DNA from 3 places in the Streptomyces sp. NPDC060232 genome. Region 2 is predicted to be linked to each of the others. Evidence: riboswitches for the same ligand, from Rfam matches in the RefSeq annotation. Region 2 holds a riboswitch; each other region holds the start of a gene.
The links. A riboswitch is a leader RNA that binds a small molecule or an ion and turns the genes downstream of it on or off. The one in region 2 is predicted to bind cyclic di-AMP.

Region 1: it holds a riboswitch for cyclic di-AMP, as region 2 does, so the genes downstream of both, ACFWFZ_RS29835 (transglycosylase family protein) here and ACFWFZ_RS21015 (M23 family metallopeptidase) in region 2, are expected to answer to the same signal.
Region 3: it holds a riboswitch for cyclic di-AMP, as region 2 does, so the genes downstream of both, ACFWFZ_RS14325 (LysM peptidoglycan-binding domain-containing M23 family metallopeptidase) here and ACFWFZ_RS21015 (M23 family metallopeptidase) in region 2, are expected to answer to the same signal.

The regions. Positions count from the first base shown of each region.
Region 1 is NZ_JBHXAG010000027.1:50,318-59,941, forward strand. It holds gene ACFWFZ_RS29825 (septum formation initiator family protein) at 1-104, opposite strand, end outside; gene eno (phosphopyruvate hydratase) at 194-1,480, opposite strand; gene ACFWFZ_RS29835 (transglycosylase family protein) at 1,752-2,465, opposite strand; cyclic di-AMP (ydaO/yuaA leader) riboswitch at 2,469-2,640, opposite strand; gene ACFWFZ_RS29840 (transglycosylase family protein) at 2,918-3,883, opposite strand; gene ACFWFZ_RS29845 (cytochrome P450) at 4,041-5,336, opposite strand; gene ACFWFZ_RS29850 (globin domain-containing protein) at 5,482-6,696, shown strand; gene ACFWFZ_RS29855 (nucleoside triphosphate pyrophosphohydrolase) at 6,725-7,780, opposite strand; gene ACFWFZ_RS29860 (SurA N-terminal domain-containing protein) at 7,809-8,429, opposite strand; gene ACFWFZ_RS29865 (YfhO family protein) at 8,623-9,624, shown strand, end outside.
Region 2 is NZ_JBHXAG010000014.1:31,137-40,760, forward strand. It holds gene ACFWFZ_RS20995 (restriction endonuclease) at 1-1,424, opposite strand, end outside; gene ACFWFZ_RS21000 (DNA topoisomerase (ATP-hydrolyzing) subunit A) at 1,531-3,987, opposite strand; gene ACFWFZ_RS21005 (M16 family metallopeptidase) at 4,228-5,595, shown strand; gene ACFWFZ_RS21010 (M16 family metallopeptidase) at 5,616-6,983, shown strand; cyclic di-AMP (ydaO/yuaA leader) riboswitch at 7,198-7,357, shown strand; gene ACFWFZ_RS21015 (M23 family metallopeptidase) at 7,370-8,170, shown strand; gene ACFWFZ_RS21020 (GntR family transcriptional regulator) at 8,372-9,046, shown strand; gene ACFWFZ_RS21025 (HPr family phosphocarrier protein) at 9,275-9,556, opposite strand.
Region 3 is NZ_JBHXAG010000008.1:135,264-144,887, forward strand. It holds gene ACFWFZ_RS14305 (ATP-binding protein) at 1-1,105, opposite strand, end outside; gene ACFWFZ_RS14310 (TspO/MBR family protein) at 1,400-1,831, opposite strand; gene ACFWFZ_RS14315 (MBL fold metallo-hydrolase) at 2,190-3,431, opposite strand; gene ACFWFZ_RS14320 (SGNH/GDSL hydrolase family protein) at 4,044-4,829, opposite strand; gene ACFWFZ_RS14325 (LysM peptidoglycan-binding domain-containing M23 family metallopeptidase) at 4,993-5,958, opposite strand; cyclic di-AMP (ydaO/yuaA leader) riboswitch at 5,963-6,170, opposite strand; gene ACFWFZ_RS14330 (tyrosine-protein phosphatase) at 6,452-7,243, shown strand; gene ACFWFZ_RS14335 (aspartate aminotransferase family protein) at 7,309-8,715, opposite strand; gene hpnH (adenosyl-hopene transferase HpnH) at 8,712-9,624, opposite strand, start outside.

The sequences.
Region 1 (9,624 bases), on a different contig from region 2:
CGGCGCGACTGCGAGCGGTAGACGTGGGCCGCGGTCCGCTCACCGAGCTGCTTGAGCCGCGTCGCCGTGGAGAAGGTGGAGAACCGATCCCGGTTCCCGGCCATTGGTCCGCCTCCCCTTTGTACGCACTACGCAATACGTCCCCGCACACGGTACGGGACCGAGTGCGGGGACGTACGGAGGCAGAGCGTGATTAGCCCTTGAAGCGCGGGAAGGCGCTGCGGCCCGCGTACACCGCGGCGTCGTCGAGGATCTCCTCGATGCGCAGCAGCTGGTTGTACTTGGCGACGCGGTCCGAGCGGGCCGGGGCGCCGGTCTTGATCTGACCGCAGTTCACGGCGACGGCGAGGTCGGCGATGGTGACGTCCTCGGTCTCGCCGGAGCGGTGCGACATCATGCACTTGAAGCCGTTGCGCTGGGCCATCTCGACGGCGTCGAGGGTCTCGGTCAGCGAACCGATCTGGTTCACCTTCACGAGCAGGGCGTTCGCGGAGCCCTCCTCGATGCCGCGGGCGAGGCGCTCGGGGTTGGTGACGAAGAGGTCGTCGCCGACGATCTGGACCTTGGCGCCCAGGCGGTCGGTGATCGTCTTCCAGCCGGCCCAGTCGTCCTCGAACAGCGGGTCCTCGATGGAGACGAGCGGGTACGCCTCGACGAGCTCGGCGTAGTAGTCGGTCATCTCGGCGGCCGAGCGGGACTGGCCCTCGAACTCGTACTTGCCGTCCTTGTAGAACTCGGACGCGGCGACGTCGAGCGCGAGCGCGATGTCCTTGCCCGGGGTGTAGCCGGCCTGCTTGATGGCCTCGATGATGAGGTCGAGCGCAGCGCGGTTGGACTCCAGGTTCGGGGCGAAGCCGCCCTCGTCACCGAGGCCGGTGGACAGGCCCTTGGTGTGCAGGACCTTCTTGAGGGTGTGGTAGACCTCGGCGCCCCAGCGCAGCGCCTCGGAGAAGGACTCCGCCCCGATCGGGGCGATCATGAACTCCTGGATGTCGACGTTGGAGTCGGCGTGCGACCCACCGTTGAGGATGTTCATCATCGGAACGGGCAGCAGGTGCGCGTTCGGACCGCCGAGGTAGCGGAAGAGGGGGAGGTCCGAGGCCTCGGACGCGGCGTGCGCGACGGCGAGCGAGACGCCGAGGATGGCGTTGGCGCCGAGCGAGCCCTTGTTGTCGGTGGCGTCCAGGTCGAACATGGCCTGGTCGATCAGGCGCTGCTCGGTGGCGTCGTAGCCGACGAGCTCCGGGCCGATCTGCTCGATGACGGCGAGGACGGCCTTCTCGACACCCTTGCCCATGTAACGGTTGGGGTCACCGTCACGGAGCTCGATGGCCTCGAAGGCACCGGTGGAGGCGCCGGACGGAACGGCAGCACGGCCGGTGCTGCCGTCGTCGAGGCCCACCTCGACCTCGACCGTGGGATTGCCTCGGGAGTCCAGGATTTCCCGGGCTACGACGACGTCGATGGACGGCACGAGCATCTCCTTCTGGGATGTGACGCTGGGTGTGCGGTGGCGTCAGGCCGTGGGATGGCCTGGCCGACTAGAGCCTAACCGGATCCGGGCACTCGCCCTGCCGACCGCCCGGGTCCTGGGACGAAAAAGGGCCCGAATACCCCTCTTCCCGGACATAGAGCCCTGGATGACGGGGGTTCCGCTCTCGCACACACCGCCGCCCGGCGCGTGGGGGGAGGGGCGCCGGGCGGTGGAGTTCTGCGCGTTGCGTACGCTTTCGCGGCTATTGCCGCAGCGGTCAGCTGAGCTTGAGCTTCTGACCCGGGAAGATCAGGTCGGCGTCCGAGACGATGTCCTTGTTCAGCTCGAACAGCTGCTGCCAGCCGCCCTTGACGCCGTTGGCCTCGGCGATGGTGCCCAGGGTGTCGCCGGCCTTGACCTCGTACGAGCCGTTGCCGGTCTTCGGCGCGGCCGGAGCCTCGGTGCGCTCGGAGCGGGTGACCGGGGCCTCGGCGCGCTTGGTGTCCTTCTTCGGCGCGGCCTTGGTCTCGGTCTTCTTGGTCTTCTTGGTCTCGGTCTTCTTCGTCTCGGCCTTCGGCTTGGTGGAAGCCGGAGCCTCGGAGGAGCCGCCGGTGTACGAGGAGTTCGACAGGCCCTTGCCGCAGTGCGGCCAGGCGCCCTTGCCCTGCTTCTTCAGGACCTTCTCGGCCACGGCTATCTGCTGCGCCTTCGAGGCCTGGTTGGCCTGGGCGGCGTACGACTTGCCGCCGAAGGCCGCCCACGTGGAGGACGAGAACTGCAGACCGCCGTAGTAGCCGTTGCCCGTGTTGATGGCCCAGTTGCCGCCGGACTCGCACTGCGCGACCTTGTCCCACTCGGACGCGGTGGCGGCACTGGCGGCGCCCGCGGTCATCAGGGGGGCGGCGACGGCCACGCCGGCGACACCGGCGAGCGTGACGATGCGAACGGCCTTGGAGCCGCGACGGTGCTTGCCCTTGCCGGAAAGCAGCATGAGGTTTCTCCTCACCGACGCCTACGAGGTGAGCTGTCGGGTTCGGGCCTGTGAGTGCCCGGCGATGCGACCTGGCGCACCGCTTAACCCCAAGCCGCTTGCGTGACCGTCTCTCAACGGCCGCTCGCGGCACCTACCTTGGTTCCCCCGCTCCTGCCTTCGGCGCTTGACGCGACGACTGTTCCCCCCGTCCGCCGGCAGGACTCGGCGATGCGGTCGGAGGAGCTCGCGGTGGCGAGCGATTCAGAAGGTAGACACAGCTCTCCCCGATGTTCAACGAGGAACATCGGGGAGAAAGGGCCCCTACTTGCGCTCTCCGAAGCGGTGTTTGCGCAGGTGAGGCCGGGGTTTGCGGAAGCCCCCGGGCGAGACACGCCAGTTGACCGGAAGAGACACATGTCTCACTTGCAGAAAACAGACAATCAAGGTCTTTCCGGGCGAACCAACTGTCCTTATTGCATGGTTAGATCCAGGTTCTGCCCGGGCTTGATCAGGTTGGCGTCCTCGCCGATGACCTGCTCGTTGGCCGCGTAGAGGCCGCTCCAGCCGCCCTTCACACCCTTGGCGACCGCGATGGTCGCCAGGCTGTCGCCCTCCCGCACCGTGTAGACGGGGTCCGACGCGCCATCAGACCCGGCGCCCTCCTCGGGGGAGGGCGCACCGCGGTGCTTGCCGTTGCCCTCGGCCGGAGTGGCGCCCGGGGTCGCCGGGGTCTCCGGGGTCGCGGGGGCCGTCGGGCCGGTCGGGTCGGTCGGGGACGGACGCGGGGTGACCGGCGGGGTCGTGGGCGCCGTCGGGTCCGCCGGGTCCGTCGGGTCGGTCGGGAGGACCGGGGCCGTCGGGTCGGCGGGGCTCACCGGCCCGGTCGCCGGGTCGGTCGGGGCACCCGGGTCGACCGGCGGCGTCGTCGGGACGTCGGGCGCGGGCATGACGGGCAGTCCGAGGGACGGCGCGTCCGGGATCAGGAACGGGCTGCCCGAGGGGCTCGGCGTCTCCGCGGTCGAGAGCCCGAAGTCCGTCGCCGGCTTGCCGCCCTTGGCGGAGGGCACGGTGTCGTCCGGGCGGGACGGCGCGGGGCCCACCACGGTGGGGCTGCCGGGCAGACCGGGGTCGACGACCGCGGCCGGACCCTGCTGGTCCAGTCCGGCGGAGGCGGCGCACAGCGGCCAGGCCTGCGGACCCTGGGAGGCCAGCACGCGCTCGGCCACCGCTATCTGCTGCGAGCGGCTCGCGAGGTCGGCCCGCTCGGCGAAGTCCAGACCGCCGGCGTTCTCCCACTGCTCCTGGGTGAACTGGAGGCCGCCGTACGCGCCACTGCCGAAGTTGGCGCTCCACGAGCCGCCGCTCTCGCACTCGGCCACCTTGTCCCAGGTGGCGGTGTCGGCAGCGGTGGCGCTGGTGGCGGCAAGCAGTGGCATGGCCAGCGCAGAGCCAGTGACTCCGGCTGTGACTACCAGCGCGGGGACCTGGCGGGGTCGTCTGTGACGGCCGTTCCCGGAGAGCATGAGGGATCACCTTTCGCATAACAGCGGGGTAACGGCAGAACCTAGCGGCCTCGGAACGATTGTCACAAGTTCAAGCAGGATCTGACTTTTGATCAGATCCTGCGCAAGTGTTTTGAACCGTGAAGCGAACGGGAAGAGTACGCAGCCCACGCATGATCAACCCCCCACGCCAGCGCAGGTCTTGGGGCGGAACGGCGAGTTCCAGGTCCGGCAGGCGGGTGAGCAGGGTGGCGAGCGCGGTCGTTCCTTCGAGCCGGGCCAGCGGCGCGCCCAGGCAGTAGTGGATGCCGTGCCCGTACCCGAGGTGCTGGTTGTCGCCCCTGGAGAGGTCGAGGGTGTCCGGGTCGGTGAACCGCTCGGGGTCCCGGTCGGCGGCGGCGAGGACGACCAGGACCGGATCGCCGGTCTCGACGCGCTCACCGCCGAGGGTCAGCGGCTCGGTGGCGAACCGCCACGTCGCCAGCTCCACGGGGCCGTCGTAGCGCAGGAGTTCCTCCACGCCGGTGGCCAGCAGTCCGCTCTCCCCGGCGGCCAGGGAGCTCTGCAGGCGCTCGCGTTGGACGGGGTTCATGAAGAGGGAGTGGACGCCGTTGCCGATGAGGTTCACGGTCGTCTCGAAGCCGGCGAAGAGCAGGATGAAGGCCATCGCGGTGGCCTCGCCCTCCGTCAGATGGTCGCCGTGGTCGCTCGCCCGGATCAGGTCGGACATCAGATCGTCGCCCAGATCATCCCTTTTACGGTGGATGAGTTCACCGAGATAGGTCCGCATCTGCTTCACCGACCGGGCGACCCCGCCCCGCGGACCGCCGCCGTGGCGGATCATCATCCCGGCCCAGTCGCGGAAGTCGTCCTGGTCCTCGCGCGGTACTCCGAGCATCTCGCAGATGGCGTAGATGGGCAGCGGGAAGGCGAACTCGTGGATGAGGTCCGCCTCCCCCCTCCCCGCGAACCCGTCGATCAGGTGATCGGTGAGCGCCTGCACCCGCGGGGCGAACTCGGCGACCCTGCGCGGGGTGAACGCCTTCGACACCAGACGCCGCAGCCGGGTGTGGTCCGGAGGGTCGATGTTCAGCAGATGCGTCATCAGCTCCGCCTTGCGCTCCCCCGGGATCCCGGTCTTGCCCTTGGCGTGCGCGGGCTCTGCGTGGTGCGCCGGATTCTTGCTGAGCCGCTGGTCGGCGAGGGCCTGGCGGGCGTCCGCGTAACGGGTGACGAGCCAGGCCTCGACCCCGCTGGGGAGCTTCGTGCGGTGCACCGGGGAGTGCTCGCGCAGCCATGCGTAGGCCGGGTAGGGGTCGGTCGCGAACTCCCACGTGAAGAGTTCGGGCGCCGCGCCGACGGAGGGAGTGGACGACTGATCGTGCATGTCCCCGACAGTAGCCGCCGCGCCCCGGCGGACCGGCCCGGGCCGCGGCCAGCCGTCCCATATGACTGCTTCGCCGAGGCTGTCCGTAGATCGGACAACGCTTGACCTCGCCCCGTCCGGCACTCCTACCTTCGGTTGTGTGGACGTGAGGATCTTGAAAAGCAGTTTCGCGGTGGTGGAGAGACGGGCCGAACACGCCGTCAAGTTCTTCTACTCGCACCTGTTCTGGCACAACCCCGGAGTCCGTGACCTCTTCCCGGTCTCCTCCGAGGACATGGAACGCCAGCGGGACCGGCTCTTCGCCGCGCTCACCCACGTCATCTCCCGTCTCGGCGACGACGAGACCCTCGGCCCCTACCTGCGCGACCTGGGCCGCGACCACCGCAAGTTCCTGGTCCGCCCCGAGCACTACGCGGTCGTCGGCTCCAGCCTGCTCGCCGCGCTCGCCGAGACCTCCGGCGAAGCCTGGACCCCGCGGGTGGAGAAGGCCTGGACCGAGGCCTACCAGGTGATCGCCGACGCCATGCTCGCCGGGGCCGACGCGAGCGAGGACCCGCCGTGGTGGGACGCGGAGGTCGTGCGCCACCTCCAGTACGGACAGGACATCGGCGTGCTCACCCTGCGGCCGCACGCCCCCTTCCCCTATCTCCCCGGCCAGTACACGAGCGTGAGCAGCGACCGGGTCCCCAGGGCCTGGCGCACCTACTCCATCGGCAACGCCCCCCGCCCCGACGGCACCGTCGACCTGCACGTCAGCCGGATCGATCGCGGGCGGCTCAGCACCGCCCTGGTCCGCGAGACCCAGCCGGGCGATGTACTGCGCCTCGGCGCCGCCGGCGGGCAGCTGACCTTCCGCCGCTCCGGCCGCCCGGTCAGCCTGATCGCCGCCGGCACCGGCTGGGCCCCGATCCGGGCCATGCTGGAGGAGCTCGCGGACCGGCCACCCGATCAGGACGTACGGCTCTTCGTCGTGGCCCGGGACTGCGCGCACCTCTACGACCGGCCGCTCATCGACGCGTACGGGGCCTCCTGCGGCTGGCTCGACGTCACCTACATCACACCCGCCCCCGGCCGGCACCGCAACGAGGCCACCGAACGGCTCGCGACCGCCCTGAGCAACCGGGGCCTGTGGCCCGACCAGGACGTCTACCTCAGCGGGCCGGGGCAGTTCATCGACGAGACCACGCACCTCCTGGAGGTGCTCGGCGCCCGTCCCGGCCGCCTCTTCCACGACTGCGTACCCGCTGCGGGCGGCGACCACGGGCAGGGCGGCCGCCCGCTGGGCTTCGCCGAGTGGCTCCTGAACCGCCCTGCCCCGCACTGGCACGACCCCTCGGCCCGCGCCCCGAGGGAGTACTGAGGGAGTACCGCCGCAGGGAGGCGGGGGCCTACTCCGTGGCGGCTCCGACACCCTCGGCCACCCGGATCGCGTCCCGGTAGACGCGGGCCGCCGCGCGCAGCGCGGTCTCGGGGTCGACCCCCTCCGCCTCCGCGCGGGCCGCCAGTTCCAGCAGCTCGTAGCCGATGCCGTCGCCGCGGGGCAGCTCCACGGCCACTCCGCCCGTACGGGCCCGGCCCGCGAGCTTGGCCGCGAGCGCCAGGCCCGGCTGGCCCACCGGGATCCCGTCGGTGACCGACTCCCGCTGCTTCTCGACCGCCTTGGTGCGCTGCCAGTGGGCGTGGACGTCCTCGGGGGTATCTGCCGGCGCGTCGCCGAAGACGTGCGGATGCCGGTGGATCAGCTTCTGCACGAGTGCCCCGGCCACGTCGTCGATGGAGAAGGCCCCGAGGCCCTCCTCGTCGGCGCCACCGGCCTCGTCGCCCTCGCCCTCGTCCTCGCGGCCGGGGATGCCCTCCTCGGCGATCCGGGCGTGGAAGACCACCTGGAGCAGGACGTCGCCGAGTTCCTCGCGCAGTTCCTCCCGGTCGCCGTCCTCGATCGCCTCGACGAGCTCGTACGCCTCCTCGATCGCGTACTTGGCCAGGCCCCGGTGGGTCTGGCGGGAGGTCCACGGGCATTCGCGCCGGACCCGGTCCATCACCTGGACCAGGTCGAGCAGGCGGGCGCCCGGCAGGTCGTAGGAGCCGGGCAGCAGCTCCAGGTCGGGCATGGAGACCCGGCCGGAGCCGGCCAGCCGGGCCAGGCCGTCGGTGAGACGCTGGTCGCCCTCCCCGGCCGGGAGCACCACGACCGTACGGCCGCCCGCGCAGGCCTCGACCAGCTCGTGCGCGTCCGGGGCCGTGTACTCGACCTCGACGCCCGCCTCCCGCAGGTACGGCAGCTGCGGGTGGCCGGGGTCGGCGCACAGCACCCGGTCCGCGGCGTGCAGGGTCTGCCACGCCGGCCAGGACAGCACGCCGGGGGCGACCCGGTGGCTGGTGGTCAGCAGGACGATACGGCCCGTGGGCTCGGGTGCGGCGGTGGGCTGGGAGTGGTCGGTCACCCCTCGAACCTACCTCCGCCGCGGGGCGTCAGGCTCCGGCGGGTGCCTGCTCGGGGCGCGTCCGCTGGGTGATCCAGGGCGTCTCCACCGGGCCGAGTCCGACCTGCTGGGCGTCCCAGGTCCCGTAGCGCGGGTTGACCTCGATGTGGAGGGCCTCCGACGCCTTGGCGAGCGGCTCGATGATCTTGTCCTCGCCGTAGCGCTCGCTGAGCTTGCCGAGCAGCAGCTGGAAGCGCACCTCCTCCTCGATCTGCCCGGCGGCGAGCGGGACGCGGGCCTGGAGGGCGGCCTGCTCCAGCGCCGCCGCGCCCTTGCCGTCCTCCTGGGCCTTGCGGGCGTCCTCGATCTCCTTGGTCGTGACCGAGATGCCCGCGTCCTTCGCGGCCCGCTCCAGCACCCGGAGCTGGATCATCTTGCCGAGCTTGATCCGGTCCAGCTGCGGGGTGTTGGAGATGAGCGTCGCGGCGTGCTCGGAACGGTTCTGTGCGGCGCGGACGTCGCCCACCTGGGCCTGGAGCGCGGAGGTGGTGATCCGTTCACCGCCGACGACGGCCGCGGTGCCGGGCCGGGTCTCGCCCGAGCAGGCGGACAGCAGGGGCGCCGCCACGAGCAGGGCGGCGGAGACGGAGAGCGCAGTGCGACGGTGCAAAGGAGCCTCCAGGGCCGGGAGATTGTGCGTCGATGCACAAGGGCCGTGCGGTGATCGATGGTATGCAGTAAGGGTGGCCCGGGCCACTGGTTCGACCAACGATTCACGGGGTGTCGGGGGCACGTGTCCGTTCGTGTCGCGGCCACTTCAGGTCCATCCCCGCTTCCTCCGGTGCTGCCAGGGTCGGCCCACCATGTCGACACCGCACCGCTCGCCGCGCCGCCGCAGTCTGTCCGGTTCGGCGCTGGCCGCCCTGCTCACGGCGGTGGCCGTGTGCGCCGGGGACGCCGCCGCCCGCGTCTTCCCGTACGGATCGCGCCATCGCAGCGTCAACGACCTCGGCAATCAGTTCGTACCCTTCCACGCGCACCTGTGGGACCTCCTGCACGGCCGCGCGCGGGGCGGGCTGCTGTTCAACTGGCAGTCGGGATACGGTACGAGCTTCCTGCCCGACCTCGGCACCTACCTGACCAGCCCGCTCTCCGTCCTCGTCGCCGCCTTCCCGCGCGCCGACATCGACCTGGCCGTGTACGTCGTCACCGTGCTCAAGACGGCGGTCGCGGCGGCGGCCATGGCCTGGCTGCTGCGCACCCTCCACCGGGGGCCGTGGTGGGCGGCCGGACTGCTCGGGGCCTCGTACGCGCTGTGCGGCTGGTCGGTGATCGAGGCCTCCTACAACCCGATGTGGCTGGACGGGCTGATCGCGTTCCCCCTGCTGTGCCTGACCGGTGAATGGGCCCTGCGCGGGCGGCGGGTGCTGCTCGCCCCGCCGGTCGTCGCCGTGTGCTGGACGTCGAACTTCTACACCGCCTACATGGCCACGCTCGGCGCCGCGCTGGTGGTGCTGGTACGGGTGGTGCTGACCCGGGAGGGCGTGCGGACCCGGATCGCGGTGATCGCCCGGGCGGCCGCGACCACCCTGCTGGGCATCGCGCTGGCGGCGCCGGTCCTGCTGCCGCTGTTCCTCAGCTCGGGTCAGGCCTACCCCGGATGGGTCAGGGAGTTCCGGCCGGTGTCCTGGGCGGACCTCTTCGCGCGGCTGCTGCCGGGGACGTACTCCTTCTCCTCCCCCGCCGTGTTCGTCGCCGCCGGCACCCTGCTGCTGGTCGCCGCGCTGCCCTTCCACCGTTCGGTACCGCTGCGCGACCGGCTGTGGTGGACGGGACTGACGGCGGCCGTGGCGCTCTCCCTGCAG
Region 2 (9,624 bases):
AAGGACGAGGTGGTGACCAGCACCCCCTTGTTCGCCCCCTTGTCCTGGACCGTGCCGTACAAGTCCCTTACCGCCGTGGGCGGCACGGTGTTCCGGTAGCGCTTGACCTGCACCACGATGCGTCCGCCCGTGATCGGGGAGGGGTCATTCGCCTCGATGTCCACACCGCCGTCCCCGGACCGCTGGGTGGTCACCGCCTCCATGCCCATCGCCCGGAAGAGCTCCGCCACCAGGTTCTCGAAGGCGATCGGGTCCATCATGAAGAGATCCGGCTCGTCCTCCGCATCGCCCGCGTGCCCGCCGTGGCTGACGACTTCTCCGCCGACCTCGTCGGGCCTGCGTCCCGGGCGTACGGCCGTCAGCTGGTCGGGCCGCGCCGACAGCTGCCCGCGCAACCCCTCCACCAGGCAGTCCACCGCGCTGACCTGCTCCAGCCGCAGCCCGGTGAAGGTGCTGCGCGGCGCCGTCACCGAGGCGAGTACGAACTGCGCCTCCTGACCCGTCACCGGATCGGGGCAGTCGACGAAGCCGTTCACCACGACCGAGTCCAGCACGCCGAACTCGTCCGCCGCGTACATCTCACGTACGACCAGCAGCAGGGACTGCGCCAGCAGGTCCCGGTACAGCGCCCGTCGCTCGGTGACCGGGCGGGGCTTCACCTTGTCCTGGTCCGTACTCGGCAGGTACTGCACCGCCCGGGCCTCCGGAACCACCGTGTAGAGCGGCAGCTCCCAGTCCAGGACGAGCTCGCGCTTCGCCGGGTCGTACGCCGCCGCCACCTGGCGCGGCAGTACTTCGGGCCAGGCCGTGGAGGCGTACAGCGCGGCCGAGAAGTACTCGACCACCGCTTCCGAGTCGCCCGCACGCAGCGCGCGGGCCAGCTCGGTGAGTCCGTCGTTGTGCGCCCGGATCCCAGCGAGCTGCTGCGCCGCCCACTGGTCGTACTGCTGCCGGTACGCCGCCAGTTGCTGCTGCCGTTGCGCCTCGGCGGCGCTCGCGGCCTGCCAGGCCTGGGTGTACCGGGCGTGCGCTTCCCGTTCCGCCTGTGCCCGGCTGGCCGATCCGAGCGTCCAGCCGCTGCTCTGGTGCTGGAACTGCTCGATGCGGGGCATCGGCACCGGCTGTGCCAGGGTGCCCGGGTTGAACGGTTCCAGCTGCTCCGACCGGACCAGGGCGGCCGTCCGGAACGCCGGTGCCCGGCAGCCGGACACCAGCAAGCCCTGCAGAGCAGCCACCTCGGCGTCGAGCTCGGCGGTGCGCCGCCGTGCCTCGGCCTCCCGGTGCTGCCGATGGCTGCGGGCCGCCTCGCGTTCGTACGCCCGCTGCCGGCGTTCCGCCTCGCGGTGCTGGATCAGCTGTGTCTGCTGCGTCCGGCGCTGGGCCTCGGCCCAGTCCCCGATCAAACCGCCCGACCGACGACTCATCAGCTCTGTGTTCTCCCGCCCCACCCGACAGTGCCAGAGGGAAAACACTAGTCGCCATTCGGGTGGTACGTCCCCCGGACGTACCACCCGAATGGTCGGGAACCTCCTACAGCGCGGGTCCCGCCAGCGCCGCCACGACCGACGGCAGGGGCGCCCCGGAGCCGTCCCGGCGCGGGTCCGCGGCCGGCAGCTCGGCCGGGGTGCCGTTCGCCGCCGCCGCGCGGGCGGGGGCGGCGCCGGCCCAGGCCAGCACCAGCAGGTCCTCGCCCTTCAGGAACCGCTGGCAGCGCACGCCGCCGGTGGCGCGTCCCTTGCGCGGGTACTGGTCGAAGGGCGTCAGCTTCCCCGACAGCAGGGAGTCGTCCAGGGTCCCGTGCGCGCCGGCCACCGTGAACACCACGGCGTCCCGGCCCGGGTCGACGGCCGAGAAGTGGATCACCTTGGCGTTCTCGGAGAGCTTGATACCCGCCATACCGCCCGCCGGGCGGCCCTGCGGGCGCACCTGGCCCGCCGGGTAGCGCAGCAGCTGGGCGTCGTCGGTGATGAAGACCAGGTCCTCCTCGCCCGTGCGCAACTCGACCGCGCCGACGATCCGGTCACCGTCCTTGAGGGTGATGACCTCCAGCTCGTCCTTGTTGGCCGGGTAGTCCGGCACGACGCGCTTGACCACGCCCTGCTCGGTGCCCAGTGCCAGCCCCTGCGAGGACTCGTCCAGCGAGGTCAGGCAGACCACCTTCTCGTCCGCCTCCAGCCCGGAGAGGAACTCCGAGACCGGCGCGCCGCCCGCGAGGTTCGGCGCGGCGTGCGTGTCGGGCAGCTGCGGCAGGTCGATCACCGAGAGCCGCAGCAGCCGGCCGGTGGAGGTGACCACGCCCACGTCGGCCCGTGCGGTCGCCGCCACCTGCGAGACGATCAGGTCGTGCCTGGCCCGGGAGCCGCCCTCGTCCTGCGGCAGCGGCTCGTCGTTCGCCGTACGGGCCAGCAGGCCCGTCGAGGACAGCAGGACCCGGCAGGGGTCGTCCGCGACCTCCAGCGGAACGGCCGCCACCGCCGTGCCCGCCGACTCCAGCAGGACCGTACGGCGCGCGGTGCCGAACTTCTTCGCGACGGACGCCAGTTCCGCGGAGACCAGCTTGCGCAGCTCGTTGTCGGACTCCAGGATCCCGGTCAGCTCGTCGATCTCGCCCGTCAGCCGGTCGCGCTCGGTCTCCAGCTCCAGGCGGTCGAACTTGGTGAGCCGGCGCAGCGGGGTGTCCAGGATGTACTGGGTCTGGGTCTCGCTCAGCGAGAACCGCTCCATGAGCCGGGCCTTGGCCTGGGCGGAGTTCTCGCTGTCGCGGATGAGGCGGATGACCTCGTCGATGTCGATCAGGGCCACGAGCAGGCCCTCGACGAGGTGCAGCCGGTTGCGCCGCTTGGTGCGGCGGAACTCGCTGCGCCGCCGGACGACCTCGAAGCGGTGGTCGAGGTAGACCTCCAGCAGCTCCTTGAGGCCCAGCGTCAGCGGCTGCCCGTCCACCAGCGCGACGTTGTTGATGCCGAAGGACTCCTCCATCGGCGTCAGCTTGTAGAGCTGCTCCAGCACGGCCTCCGGGTGGAAGCCGTTCTTGATCTCGATGACCAGGCGCAGGCCGTGGGCCCGGTCGGTGAGGTCCTTGACGTCGGCGATGCCCTGGAGCTTCTTCGAGCCGACCAGGTCCTTGATCTTCGCGATGACCTTCTCGGGGCCGACCGTGAAGGGCAGTTCGGTGACGACCAGGCCCTTGCGGCGCGGCGTGACGTTCTCCACGGCCACCGTCGCGCGGATCTTGAAGGACCCGCGGCCGTTCTCGTAGGCGTCCTTGATCCCGGAGAGCCCGACGATCCGGCCGCCGGTGGGCAGGTCGGGACCCGGCACGAAGCGCATCAGCGCCTCCAGGTCCGCGTGCGGGTGGCGGATCAGGTGGCGGGCGGCCGCGATGACCTCGCCGAGGTTGTGCGGGGGCATGTTCGTGGCCATGCCGACCGCGATCCCGGACGCGCCGTTGACCAGCAGGTTCGGGTAGGCGGCGGGCAGCGCCACCGGTTCCTGCTCCTGCCCGTCGTAGTTGGCGGTGAAGTCGACGGTGTCCTCGTCGATCGACTCCGTCATCAGGGACGTGGCGTCGGCCATGCGGCACTCGGTGTAGCGCATCGCGGCCGGCGGGTCGTCGTTGCCCAGCGAACCGAAGTTGCCGTGGCCGTCGACGAGCGGCAGCCGCATCGAGAAGGGCTGGGCCATGCGCACGAGGGCGTCGTAGATCGACGCGTCGCCGTGCGGGTGGAGCTTGCCCATCACCTCGCCGACGACGCGGGCGCACTTGACGTACCCGCGGTCGGGGCGCAGGCCCATCTCGTTCATCTGGTAGACGATGCGGCGGTGCACCGGCTTCATGCCGTCCCTGGCGTCGGGCAGGGCACGGGAGTAGATCACCGAGTACGCGTACTCGAGGAAGGAGCCCTGCATTTCGTCGACGACGTCGATGTCGAGGATCTTCTCCTCGAAATCCTCCGGCGGCGGGGTCTTCGTGCTGCGGCGGGCCATCGCTGCGCGGCTCCTTAACCAAGAATGTATGTGCTGGGTGTCTGGCTGGTCTGGCGGGGGTCTGGCTGGGTCCTGCCGTGTCCGGCGGGGGTACGACGCCGACCATTGTGGCCCGAGGGACCGACAACGCCGACTCCGACCCAGGTCTGGCCCGGGAACTTATCCGGTGGCCGACGCGCTTGCATACAGTGGCAGGTCTGACGGAAATCTCTGCATCGCGATCGAAGGGACCACATGCCCATGGGTCACACGGCCACAGCCCAGGCCGGCTCCGGCGGCCTGACAGCGACCGAGCACCGGCTGGCCAACGGCCTGCGCGTGGTGTTGTCCGAGGACCACCTGACCCCGGTCGCCGCGGTCTGCCTCTGGTACGACGTCGGCTCGCGCCACGAAGTCAAGGGGCGTACCGGCCTGGCTCACCTCTTCGAGCACCTGATGTTCCAGGGTTCGGCGAGCGTACCGGGCAACGGACACTTCGAGCTGGTCCAGGGTGCCGGCGGCTCCCTCAACGGCACCACCAGCTTCGAGCGCACCAACTACTTCGAGACGATGCCGACCCACCAGCTGGAGCTCGCGCTCTGGCTGGAGGCGGACCGGATGGGCTCGCTGCTGGCCGCCCTGGACGAGGAGTCCATGGAGAACCAGCGCGACGTCGTCAAGAACGAGCGCCGCCAGCGCTACGACAACGTGCCGTACGGCACCGCCTTCGAGCGGCTGACCGCCCTGGCGTACCCCGAGGGCCACCCCTACCACCACACCCCGATCGGCTCCATGGCCGACCTGGACGCCGCGTCCCTGGAGGACGCGCGCACCTTCTTCCGTACGTACTACGCGCCCAACAACGCGGTGCTGTCGGTCGTCGGCGACATCGACCCCGAGCAGACGCTCGCCTGGATCGAGAAGTACTTCGGCACCATCCCCTCCCACGACGGCAAGCAGCCGCCCCGCGACGGCTCGCTGCCCGACACCATCGGGGAGCAGCTGCGCGAGGAGATCGTCGAGGACGTCCCGGCGCGCGCGCTGATGGCCGCCTACCGCCTGCCGCACGACGGCACCCGCGAGTGCGACGCCGCCGACGTGGCGCTGACCATCCTGGGCGGCGGGGAGTCCTCGCTGCTCCACAACCGCCTGGTACGCCGCGACCAGACGGCCGTCGCCGCGGGATTCGGCGTGCTGCGCCTGGCCGGGGCGCCGTCGCTGGGCTGGCTGGACGTCAAGACCTCCAGCGGGGTCGAGATCCCCGCCATCGAGGCGGCCGTCGACGAGGAGCTCGCGCGGTTCGCCGCGGAGGGCCCGACCGCCGAGGAGATGGAGCGCGCCCAGGCGCAACTGGAGCGCGAATGGCTGGACCGGCTGAGCACGGTGGCCGGCCGCGCCGACGAACTCTGCCGCTACGCGGTGCTGTTCGGCGACCCGCAGCTGGCCCTCACCGCCGTCCAGCGCGTCCTCGACATCACCGCCGAGGAGGTGCAGGCCGTGGCCGCGGCCCGACTGCGTCCCGACAACCGCGTGGTGCTCGTCTACGAGCCCCTCGCGGCGGACGCGGCCGTGGGCGGAGAGGGCGAAGAGAACGCCGACAGCGACGAGAACGAGGGGGCGGAGCAGTGAGCGACACCGCAGCCGTCACGATGACCTTCCACCCGCGCCCGCAGGCCGGCGAGCCGCAGCCGTGGGCCTTCCCGGCCCCCGAGCGCTCGACGCTGCTCAACGGGCTGACCCTGCTGCGCTGCCACCGGCCGGGCCAGCAGGTCGTCGCGGTCGAGGTGAACCTCACCGCGCCCCTGGACGCCGAGCCCGAGGGCCTGGACGGCGTGGCGACCATCATGGCGCGCGCCCTGTCGGAGGGCACCGACAAGCACTCCGCCGAGGAGTTCGCGGCCGAGCTGGAGCGCTGCGGAGCCACCCTCGACGCGCACGCCGACCACCCGGGCCTGCGGGTCTCCCTGGAGGTGCCCGCCTCCCGGCTGGCCAAGGCGCTGAGCCTGCTCGCCGAGGCGCTGCGCGCGCCCGCCTTCGCCGACGCCGAGGTCGACCGGCTGGTGCGCAACCGGCTCGACGAGATCCCGCACGAGCTGGCCAACCCCCAGCGCCGCGCCGCCAAGCAGCTCTCCAAGGAGCTCTTCCCGGCGTCCCTGCGGATGTCCCGGCCGCGCCAGGGCACCGAGGAGACGGTCGCCCGCATCGACTCCGCCGCCGTACGTGCCTTCTACGAGGCCCACGTACGCCCCGCCACCGCCACCGCGGTGGTCGTCGGCGACCTGACCGGCATCGACCTGGACGCCGTGCTGGCGGACACCCTGGGCGCCTGGACCGGCGACACCGCCGAGGCGCGCCCCGTGCCGCCCGTGACCGCCGACGACACCGGCCGCGTGGTCATCGTCGACCGGCCGGGGGCGGTCCAGACGCAGCTGCTGATCGGACGCATCGGGGCGGACCGGCACGACCGCGTCTGGGCGGCCCAGGTGCTGGGCACGTACTGCCTGGGCGGCACCCTCACCTCCCGCCTGGACAAGGTGCTGCGCGAGGAGAAGGGGTACACCTACGGCGTGCGGGCCTTCGGCCAGGTGCTGCGCTCCACCGCCGACGGCAAGGGCGCCTGCATGCTCGCGATCAGCGGCTCGGTGGACACCCCCAACACCGGACCGGCGCTGGAGGACCTCTGGAAGGTGCTGCGCACCCTCGCGGAGGGCGGTCTGACCGACGCCGAGCGCGATGTGGCCGTGCAGAACCTGGTGGGCGTGGCCCCGCTGAAGTTCGAGACGGCGGCCTCGGTCGCCGGGACCCTGGCCGACCAGGTCGAGCAGGAGCTGCCGGACGACTACCAGGCGCAGCTGTACGCGCAGTTGGCCGAAACCGGCACGGTGGAGGCCACCACGGCCGTCGTGAAGGCGTTCCCGGCGGACCGGCTGGTCACGATCCTGGTGGGCGACGCGGCGGTGATCGAGGAGCCCGTGCGGGCCCTCGGGATCGGTGACGTCACGGTGGTCGCCAACTGACGTCGCGGGCGCCCGGATGACGGGCAACTGACGCACCTTTCAAGGGGCTCCGGCGATTTTCCGCCGGAGCCCCTTTTGTCCGGTTGATGGCGAGGTTGCTTGTATGCGGTGTGGCGTACGCAACAAAAGGGCGCGTCTGTTTGGCGATTGACTGATGATCCGCCTAGCGTCATCCGTGCTGTTCGTCAGTTGTGCCCGCCGCACCCGCGGCACCGGACAGCGATCGCCGAGTCCCCGTCAGGCGCGAGCCTGGGGAGCCGGGGACCCACATCAGTCCCTGGGGTGAATCGGACCCCCTCGCAAGAGGAGGCCCGTAGGAGACCTTCCTGCTCCGAACCCGTCAGCTAACCCGGTAGGCGAGAAGGAAGGAAAGGATCAAACCCTTCATGGCGTTTGGCAGTCGTCCCGCTGGTACCGGCAAGCACCGTGGTTCCAGCCGCCTGAGCAAGAAGACCGCCGGCTACGCCGGTATCGCCGCGATCGCCACCACGGGTGTGGTCGGCTCCCTCGCCGCCCCGGCCTTCGCCGCGGACAACCACAGCAGCTCCGCCCCGGAGAACGGGCTGGGTGCCGTCGTCGTCGCCGAGGACCTCGCGGGCGACATCCAGGACCAGGCAGAGGCCCAGCAGCGCGCCGCCGAGCACGCCGCCGCCAAGGCCCAGGCCGAGGCCGACGCCAAGCAGAAGGCCGCCGAGGCCAAGCGCCTCGCCGAGGCCAAGGCGAAGGCCGAGCGCGAGGCCGCCGAGCGCGCCGCCCGCGAAGAGGAGCGCAAGCGCCTCAACACCTTCGTCTCCCCGCTGAACGGCTCCTACGTCAGCACGCAGTACAAGGCCGGCGGCGGCATGTGGTCCTCCGGCAGCCACACCGGCATCGACTTCCACGCCGCCTCCGGCACCTCGGTCCACGCGGTGGGCCTCGGCACCGTCGTCGAGGCCGGCTGGGGCGGCGCGTACGGCAACAACGTCGTCATCAAGCACAACGACGGCACGTTCACGCAGTACGGCCACCTGTCCTCGCTGAGCGTCTCCGTCGGCCAGCAGGTCACCCCGGGCCAGCAGATCGGCCTGTCGGGCTCCACCGGCAACTCCAGCGGCCCGCACCTGCACTTCGAGGCCCGCACCGGCTCGCAGTACGGCTCGGACATCGACCCGATCGCGTACCTGCGCTCGCACGGCGTCAGCCTCTGACCCGTTCCGCGGCCCACCGAGTACCGCGCACAGCTTCACGAAGGCCCCGCCTCCCGAGCCGGGGTCTTCGTGTTTTTGCGTTCCGGCGCAATGTTTCGGATTTCCGTCCGCTCTCGAAATCTTGCTGTGCTGCAATAGAGTCGTTGTGTGCGCGTGGGTGCGCACGGGGGCTGGCGGTCGGAAATAGGCGGAGGTTCGGTCTTGCGTATTCCTGCGCACGCGGTATGCACGGCAATTCGCGACGACATCGTCTCCGGGGTGTTCGAACCAGGCGGTCGGCTGACCGAGGAGGTGCTGGCCCGGCGGTACGGGGTCTCGCGGGTACCGGTGCGCGAGGCGTTGCGGACCCTGGAGTCCGAGGGCTTCGTGACCACGCGCCGCCACGCCGGCGCCTGTGTGGCCGAGCCCACCGCGCAGGAGGCCGCGGACCTCCTGGAGTTGCGGATGCTGCTGGAGCCGCTGGCGGCGTCCAGGGCCGCCCGGCGCCGCACCGACGCCCACCTCAAGGTGCTGCGGGGGCTGGTCAGGCTGGGTCAGGAGCGGGCCAGGCGGGGCCAGGGCGAGGACCTGAGGGCGCTCGGGGGCTGGTTCCACGAGACGCTCGCACAGGCCTCCGCAAGCCCCGGACTGATCGCGCTGCTCACGCAGATGCGGCACAAGGTGGCGTGGATGTTCGTGGTGGAGGCGCCCGCCCGGCCCGCGGAGTCCTGGGCGGAGCACGGCGCGATCGTCGACGCGGTGGCGCGCGGCGACGCCGAGCGGGCGCGCACCCTGGCCGCGATCCACGCCGATCGCGCGACTGCCGCGCACCGGCTGAGGCGGCATCCGGTGAGCACTTCGCAACCTGCCGTAAACATGTCGGGCGGCCGGCATTAACAGGAGCCGTATACAAAGGGTGGAATGGCGGGAATTAGCGGCCGCCGGTGGTGGCGGGGTAATTCGCCGTGTCGAATTCCTGCGGAGCGGCCGTAAAGTGGCGGTGCGCGCCGCTCGGCAGGCCGAGTCGCATTCGTTTCTCTGAATTCCGTGCGAACGCCGAAGCCGGGTCCCCCTCGCGAGGGGGACCCGGCTTCGGCGCAGGTGTCGGTGGGAGAACCCGAAGGGTCAGACCGTCTCGGGGAGCTCTTCGAGGCCCTCGGCGACCAGCTTCGCGAGGCGGTCCAGGGCGGCCTCCGCACCCTCGGCCTCGGAGGCGAGGACGATCTCCTCGCCGCCTTGGGCGCCCAGGCCCAGCACCGCCAGCATGGAGGCGGCGTTGACGGGGTCGCCGCCGGACTTCGCGATGGTCACCGGGACGCCGGAAGCGGTCGTCGCACGGACGAAGATCGAGGCGGGACGAGCGTGCAGGCCCTCGGCCCAACCGACGTTGACGCGGCGCTCTGCCATGGTGATGCCCTTCAGGTTCTTACGGTTGTCTAGACCAGTCTCTCACGGCGCCCCGAATGCTCGGACCG
Region 3 (9,624 bases), on a different contig from region 2:
GCGCCAGCGCCGAGACGACGTACAAGCCGATCCGCCCGTCCGCGAGCAGGCTCCGGACGCTGACCTGGTCGGGGTCGCCGAGCAGGGCGTTCATCCGGTGCTGCTCCTCGGCCGGCATGCCCAGTCCCCGGTCCTCCACCTCGACCGCGATCCCGGCGGTGACCCGCTCGGCCCGCAGCACCACGTCCGTGTCGGGTGGGGAGAACACCGTGGCGTTCTCGACGAGTTCGGCCAGCAGGTGCACGACGTCCGCGACGGCGTGTCCGCGTACGCTGCCGCCCGCCGGCGGCACGACCTTGACCCGGGTGTACTGCTCGACCTCCGCCACCGAGGAGCGGAGCACCTCGCTCAGGTCGATCGGCCGGGTCCACTGGCGGCGGGACGCCGCACCGCCCAGCACCGCGAGGTTCTCGGCGTGGCGGCGGATCCGGGTGGCGAGGTGGTCGACGTGGAAGAGCTCCTTGAGCAGGTCGGGGTCCTCGACCGTGTCCTCCAGGTCGTCCAGCAACGAGATCTCGCGGTGGACGAGGGACTGGAGCCGGCGCGCGAGGTTGACGAAGACCTCGACCTTGCGCTCGCTGTCGGACGGGGTGACCGGTCCGGCGAGCCGTACGAGGGCCGTGTGGGCCTGTTCGCGGGCACCGCGCAGCTCCTGGGAGAGCAGCCAGAACTCGTCCACGCCGGCCGGGTCCGCGCCGGTGAGCGGGGCGTTCGGCCCGCCCCGGACCGGCCGCGGCGGGGTCTCGCCCCGCTCCAGCCGTTCGGCAGCCGTCCGCAGCTCCTGGCGTCCGCGCACGCTGGAGCGGCGCAGCGCCTCGCACCGGTCGCGTACGGCCTTGGCCGCGCGCTGCGCGCCGAGCAGGGCGGCGGCCAGGGCGCCGACCACGAGCAGGGCGCAGCCGGTGAGCACCGGCCAGAGCCGGGCGTCGCGGTCGCCGGCCCCGCCGCCGAGCTGGAGGGTGAAGATCACCGCGGCGGCGCCGCTGAGCGCGGCGGCGAGCGTGGGCAGGAGGGCGGCTCGTACCAGCTGGGGGCGTATCTGCCGGGCGGGACCGGTGACGGCGTGTCTCGACGGGGCGTGGCGGGCGGCGCGGGGTCCGGACATCGGCGTCCTCGGTACGTGGGGCCCGGCCCCCAGCGTTCCCGGGGCCCGGTGTTGATCACCGAATACCCACGCTAGACCCCACCATCCCGCCGCGGGCTGCCAGTTGGCGAACTTCGCGGGGGTGCTTCCCGCTCCCGGTGGAGCGCTCGCACAGCAGCCCGAAATGCGCCGGTCAGCACGCTGCGGCCGCCGGCGCCGCCCCTCCCGGCGCCCGAACGGCGCCGGCCGGCGCACCCGGACGAGGGCGGGACAGCATAGACCGCTGGGCGACCCGCTCCGTCCGCGGTGCCCGCGCTACCCGTTGAGCTGCCAGACGGCAGCGTTGAGGGCGGTCGCGAACGCCACCCACAGCAGGTAGGGGACGAGCAGGAACGCGGCCGTACGGTTCAGGCGGTAGAAGCGGACCAGGGTGACGCCGAGCGCCGCCAGCAGCAGGGCGATGTCCAGCAGGGCGAGTCCGTACTCGCGGGCGCCGAAGAACAGGGGGGTCCAGGCCAGGTTGAGGGCGAGCTGTACGGACCACCAGGTGAGGGCGCGCCGCACCCGCGGGCGATCCGGATGGCGCCACACCAGCCATGCCGCGATGGCGATGGTGGCGTAGAGGATGGTCCAGACGGGGCCGAAGAGCCAGGCTGGTGGAGCCCAGGCGGGACGCCGTAGGGACTGGTAGACCGCGTCCGCGTCGAGGGAGACGAGCGCGCCCACGGCCGCGACCCCGTAGGTCACGGCGAGGAACGCGGCGAGGGATCCCCAACCCCTGCTCGCGCGGCGTCGTGTCGGTGTCGCAGGTGGCGCCACGGCTGGCCTCCCGGTCGGTCTCTATGGCCTCTGGCACGGGTGGGGAGGACCGAGCGGCCCGGCGGCGCCGTCCCCGCCCCACGGCCTCTCTTCCCATTCCACACGTCGGCCGGACGCACCGCATCTGCGGGCCTGGACGCGCAAGCCCCGGCCCTGCTCCGCCGGCAGGCTCCTGCCGGCGGAGCACGAGAGCCACTGTGTCGAGTTGCCCCGCGGCGTCGCGGCGCCCGGCACGCACCCTCGGCACCGAACGCCGCTCGCTCCACGGGGCAACTCGATACAGACCCTAGGAGCCGACGGACTCCGGCTTCTCCTGACCGCCGACCGCCGCCGACGCCACGCGGGCCGCTGTCGCCGCTGCCCCGCCGGCCTCGTGCGCGGGCACGGCCGCGGGCCCGTCGACGGGTCCGGCCGTCGTCACCCCGGCCACGAACGGGCGCCACCACGGTTCGGCGGGCGCGCCCTCGGTTCCAGGCTCGAACGGCCGGCCCGGGATCGGGAGTGCCACGGCCGCTCCGGCCCCCTGGGCGGCTGCCAGGGTGCCCTCGCCGGGCTCCTCCCACGGGTGCAGGGCCAGGTTGAAGGTGCCCCAGTGGATCGGCAGCATCGTGCCGTGCGCGGCGCCGCCCTGGAGGTCGAGGTGGGCGCGCATGCCCTCCTCGGGGGTCATGTGGATGTCGGGCCAGTACTCCGAATACGCCCCGATCTGGATCATCGTGGCGTCGAAGGGGCCGTGCGCGGCGCCGATCTCCGCGAAGCCGGGGAAATAGCCGGTGTCCCCGCTGTGGTAGATCCGGTGCTCGTCGCCCGCGACCACCCAGGAGGCCCACAGGGTGTGCTGCTGGTTGCGCAGGCCGCGGCCGCAGAAGTGCCGTGCGGGGGTCGCCGTGAGGGACAGTCCGGCGATCTTGGTGGATTCGTTCCAGTCGAGCTCGCGCAGCCGGTCGGCCGGCACGCCCCAGCGCTCCAGGTGCGCGCCGACTCCGAGCGGGACGGCGAAGACCGTGTCCGTACCGGCCAGTGCCTTGATCGTCGGCAGGTCGAGGTGGTCGTAGTGGTCGTGAGAGATGACGACGACGTCGACCTCGCCCAGCGCGGCCAGCGGGACCGGGACCGGGTGCAGCCGCTTGGGGCCGGCGAAGGGGAAGGGGGAGCAGCGCTCGCCCCACACCGGGTCGAACAGCACCCGGTGCCCGTCGATCTCCGCGAGCACGCTGGAGTGCCCCATCCAGGTAAGACGCAGGCCGCTCACCGGCGGCTTCGCCAGGTCCGCGAGGGTGGTCGGGTGCACCGGGATCGCAGACCCCGGGCTGCGCCGGATCCGCTGCTCGCGGTGGAAGTAGATCTTCGCGAACTCCGCCATCGACCCCGACGGCCTGTTCCGGGCCCCGACCGGGTTCTGGAAGACCCCGTCGGCGAAGTTCGGCGAGCGGCGGATCCGCTCCAGCCGGGCGCCGGACGGGTCCGCGCCGAAGGCTTCGGGCCGCAGGGCGCGCAGCCGCGGACGGAGGGGACGGGAGCCGGTCAAAGCGCCTCCAGGGAGGGGTGGGGTCGGTGCGGTCGTGTGGCCACGACCATGCAAACGCACACCGGCCCCGAAGGATTCCGCCTGCCGCTCCCGCCCCCTCGTGTCGGTGTCCTGCCGCTGGGTCCTGTCGTCGAAGGAGCGCCGGTGAGGCCCGCGGTGTCCGGCGCCGTGCAGCGCAAGGCGGAGGGGCGCCCGCGTACCGGACGTACGGGGGCGCCCCGACCACGCGGCGAGGTGCGGTGCGGGCGCCGCGGGCCCGGCGGGACCTTGACGACAGGAGCTGGCCAGTGCCGCGTCAGGCGACGTTTGCCCGTCAGGAGCGGCGTCCGGTGCGTGCTCTCGGCGTGCCGGCCGGGAGCGCTCGTACGGGACGTACGTGGCTTTCGGCCGGTGTGGCAAGAGTGCGTGCCGGACGCCGCGACGGGGCGAACGTCGCCTGACGCGGCACTAGGGTCTGTATCGAGTGGCCCCGTGGAGCAAGGAGCGGCGTTCGGTGCGTGCCCTCGGCGTGCGGGACGAATGTCCTCGTAGCGGAGCTACTAGGGCATGTGGCTCGTGCGCCGAGGGTGCGTGCCGGGCGTCGCGACGCCGCGGGGCAACTCGATACAGACCCTAGAGCGGCAGGAGGTCCGGCCGCTTGGCCTCGACGTGATCTCCGGAGGACTCGCCGCGCAGCCGGCGGCCGATCCACGGCACCAGGTACTCGCGGGCCCACTGGATGTTGTCGCGGGTCACGTCCACCGAGCCGCGCGGGCGCAGCTGCGGCCACGGCTGGTCGGGGTCGGCGGGCACCTCCAGGCCGAGGACCTGCGCGGCGCGCAGTGCGACGCGGGTGTGTCCCTCGGGCGAGAGGTGCAGCCGGTCCGCGTCCCAGGCGCGCCGGTCCTGTACGGACTTCAGCGACCAGAGGTCGAGGACCGGGCAGTCGTAGCGGTCGGCGATGGCGCGCACGTGCGCGCTGTACGTCGCGACCTTGCCGCGGAGGTGTTTGAGGACGGGCACTCCCCGGGTGTCGAAGCCGGTGGTGATCATGACGCGGCCGACGGCTCCGGTGAGGTCGGCCACGGCCGCCTCGAACCGTTCCGCCACGTCGTCCGGGTCGCTGCCGGGCCGGATGATGTCGTTGCCGCCCGCGCAGAAGGTGACCAGGTCCGGGGCGAGGGCCTTGGCCCTCGGCACCTGGTCCGCCACGATCTGGTCGAGGAGCTTGCCGCGCACCGCGAGGTTCGCGTACCGGAAGTCGTGCTCGTCGCGCTGATCGGCCAGGAGCACGGCGAGCCGGTCCGCCCAGCCGAGAAAAGAATCCCCAGGCCCCGGGTCCCCCACGCCCTCTGTGAAGCTGTCCCCGATCGCCGCGTACGAGCCGATGGTCTTGAGTTTCGTCGTCGTCGCTGCCACGAGAACCCATCCTTCACTCCCGCAAGCAACCTACGCCAACGTAATGAGGGGTTGACGGGCCGTGATCTCTACCACGCCGGGCATAAGGAATAAGTACACGTGAGGCCGGGACCCCCCTCGGGTCCCGGCCTCACGCGTGTCGGTGCTCCGTCGGCGGGTGCCGTCAGAGGCTGGCGCCCTTCGAGCGGAGGTAGGCGATGGGGTCCATGTCCGAGCCGTAGGACGGGCTCGTACGGATCTCGAAGTGCAGGTGCGGGCCGGTCGAGTTGCCCGTGGAGCCGGAGAGGCCGATGCTCTGGCCGGAGGTGACGCTCTGGCCGGAGGAGACCGAGAGCTGGGAGAGGTGGGCGTACTGGGAGTACTTGCCGTCCGCGTGCCGGATGACGACCTCGTTGCCGTACGAGCCGCTCCAGCCGGCGGAGACGACGGTGCCGGCGCCGACGGCCCTGACGGTGGTGCCCATGGGGGCGATGAAGTCGACGCCGGTGTGGTAGCCGGATGACCACATGGCGCCCGCGACCTTGTACTGGGTGGAGACGCCGCCGCTGACCGGGGCCACGAAGCCGGAGGCGGCGGGCTGCGCGGCGGGGGCCGGGGCCGCAGGGGCGGAGTCCTGCCGCGCCTGCGGGGCGGCGGGGCGGCCGGCCGGCTTCGCCGCCTTCGGGGCCGCCTTCGGCGCGGCCTGGGGGGCGGTGCGCGGGGCGGGGACGGCGTCGACCGGTGCGGCGGCTTCACCGCGGCCGCCGAGGGTCAGCTTCAGGCCGGGGTGGATCAGCGACGGGTTGGTGCCGACCGCCTCGCGGTTGTCGGCGTACAGCTGCTGCCAGCCGCCGGAGAGGTTGCGCTCCGCGGCGATCTCGGAGAGGCAGTCGCCGGGGACGACCGTGTAGACGGTCGGCGCGGCCTGCACGGCGGCCGCGGGAGCGGCGGGCGCGGCCTGGAGGGCGGCAGGGGCCTGCGGGGCCACCGCGGGTACGACGGCGGGGGCCGCCGCCGGGGCGCCGGCCGCGTTGGCGCCGGCGGCACCCATCAGCGGCAGGGCGAGGGCCGCGCCGCCGGTGCCTGCGACCGCGAATCCGCGGGAAATGGAAAGGGACTTGGGACGGCGGTGCTTACCCTTTGCAGGCATGGCGCATTCCTCTCCGGCGCCTGCGAGGTGAGCTGTCGGGTTCGGACTGGAGATGTCCGGCCGTACATGCACGGGACATGAACGGCTTCACCCCGAGCCGTACCGGAGGAAAGATCTCCGGAACAGCGGCTTACCTGGTTCCCCCGCTCCTGCCGCGCGAAATGGTTCGGGTGCGGTTTCCGGGCGGCGGCAGGATTCGGCGATCCACCCGGATCGATCGCGAAGGTAATCCCTTGCGGGCACGCCGAACAAGCTGCGAATTCCCTGACGGATTCACAGGTATGAGGGACCGCCGGAATTCCGGTCACCCTCTGTCCATTCCGCTCCGCCAACAGCCGTCCCCACCGGGCCATTCGGCCTCGGCGATCAGGCACTCACGGTCACCGTATGATCTGGCTCACGGGGACGTGCCCGATCTCGCCTCCGGTTATTGCAAGTTGGCGCCAAGTAGCTCAATTCGGACAGAGCCCCCACGAGAGGCGGAGGAGTTCCCTTGACCCAGCAGATACAGGAGCCGGAGCTGACCGGAGTGCGCAATTTCCGCGATGTGGGCGGATTGCCGACTTCTGATGGACGAACGGTCGGGACGGGACGACTCTTCCGAAGCGGACATCTCGCACATGCCACCGAAACTGATGCAGAGTTCCTCACTTCGCTCGGTCTCCACACCGTCTTCGACTTCCGCAACGGCGCCGATCACGCCCTGGAGGGCCCGGACGTCGAACTGCCCGGCGTACGGAACGTCAACATCCCGCTCTCGGACCCGGCGGACGGCCGGGAGTTCTGGCGGCTGGTCCGCGACGGCGACCTCGACCAGCTCCGCTCGATCCTGGGTGACGGCAAGGCGGCGGCCCGGATGTCGGACTCCTACCGCCGGATCATCCGCGACCGCACCACCGAGCACAGCCGGGTCGTCCACGCCCTCGCCGAGGACAGCGTCCCCGCCCTCCTGCACTGCGCGGCCGGCAAGGACCGGGCGGGGCTCTCCGTCGCCGTCACCCTCCTCGCGGTCGGCGTCGAGCGCGAGGCGATCGTGGCGGACTACCTGGAGTCCAACGCCCCGCACCGCCGCTACCGGGTGCACCGCAGCTCCGCGTCGGCCGAGGCCCGCTCGCCCGAGGTGATGGAGCTGCTCGCGCCGCTCTTCGACGCCCGCGCCGAGTACCTGATCGCCGCCTTCGACACCATCGACCAGGTCTGGGGCGGGGTGGACCGCTACCTGGCGCAGGGCCTCGGGCTGACGCCCGAGACCCTCGACCGGCTCCGGGACCGGCTGCTGGTCTGATCCGCCCGCCGAGGGACGCGTACCGGGCGACGGACACCGGGGACGGACACCGCGGAGGCAGGCCGTCAGCGCGCCGCGACGGCCTGCTTCACCAGCGTCCTGCCGAAGTCCCACATCAGAGCGGACCCGCCGTGCGCCTCGTCCATGACCTCGCGGAAGGCGCCGACGAACCGGTCGACGTCCCGCTCGTCCAGCACCAGCGGCGGAATCAGCTTGATCACCTCCAGGTGGTCCCCGGAGACCTGCGTGAGGATCCGGTGCTTCTGGAGCAGCGGCGCCACGACCATCTGCGCGAAAAGGCCCTTGCGGGCCGCCTGCAGCACCGTCCAGCGGCTGCGCAGCCCCAGCGAGGACGGCCGGCCGAACTCGATGCCGATCATCAGCCCGCGCCCGCGCACCTCGTGCAGCAGCTCGTACTCGTCCACCAGGGCGGCGAGCCGCCCGCGCAGCAGGTCACCCGTCGTCCGGGCCCGGTCCACGAGGTGCTCGTCCTCCATGACGGACAGCACCGCCAGCCCGGCCGCCATCGCCTGCGCGTTGGACCCGAAGCTCGCGGAGTGCACGAGCACCCGGTCCATGGACGAGTAGACCTTCTTGAAGATCCAGTCCTTGCCCAGGGTCGCGCCGACCGGCACGTAGCCGCCCGACAGCGCCTTGGCCACGCACACCAGGTCGGGCTCCACACCCGGCTCGTGCTGGTACGCGTAGAAGTCCCCGGTGCGTCCCAGTCCGGTCTGCACCTCGTCCGCGATCAGCAGGGCCTTGTGCCGGTGCAGCAGCTCCTGCGCGGCGCGCAGGAAGCCGGGCGGGGCCGCGAGGACCCCCTTGCCCTGGATCGGCTCGACGACGAAGGCGGCGACGTCGCCGCGCTGCAGCTCGCGCTCCAGGGCTGCCAGGTCGCCCAGCGCGACCTTGGTGTCGGGCAGCAGCGGTGCGAAGCCGTCCCGGAACCCGCCCTCGCCGTTGACCGAGAGCGAGCCGGCCGTCAGCCCGTGGAAGGCGTGGTCGCAGTAGAGGATCCTGGGCCGCCCGGTGGCGTACCGGGCGAACTTCAGGGCCGTCTCTACCGCCTCGGTGCCGCTGTTGCCGAAGAAGACGCGGTCCAGGTGCGGGCTGTACGAGAGGAGCTTCTCGGCCAGCAGTCCGGGCAGCGGCTGGCAGTCGAAGCGTGTGAGGTCTGCGAGCTGGGCGTCCAGGACGTCGTGCAGGGCCCGTCGGACGACGGGGTGGTGGCGGCCGAGGCCCATCACCCCGAAGCCGGCCAGCATGTCGAGGTAGTCGTTGCCGTCCGCGTCCCAGAAGTGGGCTCCCTCGGCCCGCTCGTAGACCTTGTCGAAGCCGATGGCGCGCAGCATCCGGGGCAGTTGGTGGTTGAGGTGGCGGGTGTGCAGCTCGTACCGCTCCGCCCCGCGTGCGGCCAGCAGGGCGCCGAGGTCGAAACCGGCGCCCCGCCCCTCTTCCGCCGGGCTCATGCCGACCTGTCCCGGTTGCCTCCGACCGTCTCCCGGGCGGCCCGCAGGGATTCCTTGAGGGAGCCCATGGTGGCGAGGACGGCGGTGGGCTCGTAGCCGCAGTGCGCCATGCAGTTCGCGCAGCGCGGGTCCTTTCCGCGGCCGTACTTGTTCCAGTCGGTTTCCTCGACGAGTTCCCGGTAGGTGGGGACGTAGCCGTCGCTCATCAGGTAGCAGGGGCGCTGCCAGCCGAAGAGGGAGTAATTCGGAATGGCCCAGGCCGTGCAGGGGAAATCGACCTTTCCTTCCAGGAAGTCCAGGAAGAGCGGTGAGTGGTTGAGCCGCCAGCGCCGCCGGTTGCCGCCCGCGAAGGCCTTTCTGAAGAGTTCACGGGTCTGGTCGACGCCCAGGAAGTGTTCCTGGTCCGGTGCCTTCTCGTAGGCATAGGCGGGCGAGATCATCATTTCGTCGACCTGGAGGTCGTCATTGAGGAAGTTGAGCACCTCGATGATCGTCTGCGGGGTGTCGGTGTTGAAGAAGGTGGAGTTCGTGGTGACCCGGAATCCGCGCCTCTTCGCCTCCTTGATGGCCTCGACCGCCTCGTCGAAGACGCCCTCCTTCGCCACCGACTCGTCGTGGCGCTCGCGCAGGCCGTCGATGTGCACCGCGAACGCGAAGTACGGGGAGGGGGTGAACTTCTCGATCTTCTTGCGCAGCAGCATGGCGTTGGTGCAGAGGAACACGTACTTCCGCCGTGCCACCAACTGCCGCACGATCTCGTGGATCTGCGGGTGCATCAAGGGCTCCCCGCCCGCGATGGACACCATGGGCGCACCGGATTCCAGTACGGCGCCTACCGCCTGGGCCACCGGCATGCGCTGCTTGAGCACTCCTGCCGGGTGCTGGATCTTCCCGCACCCCTCGCAGGCC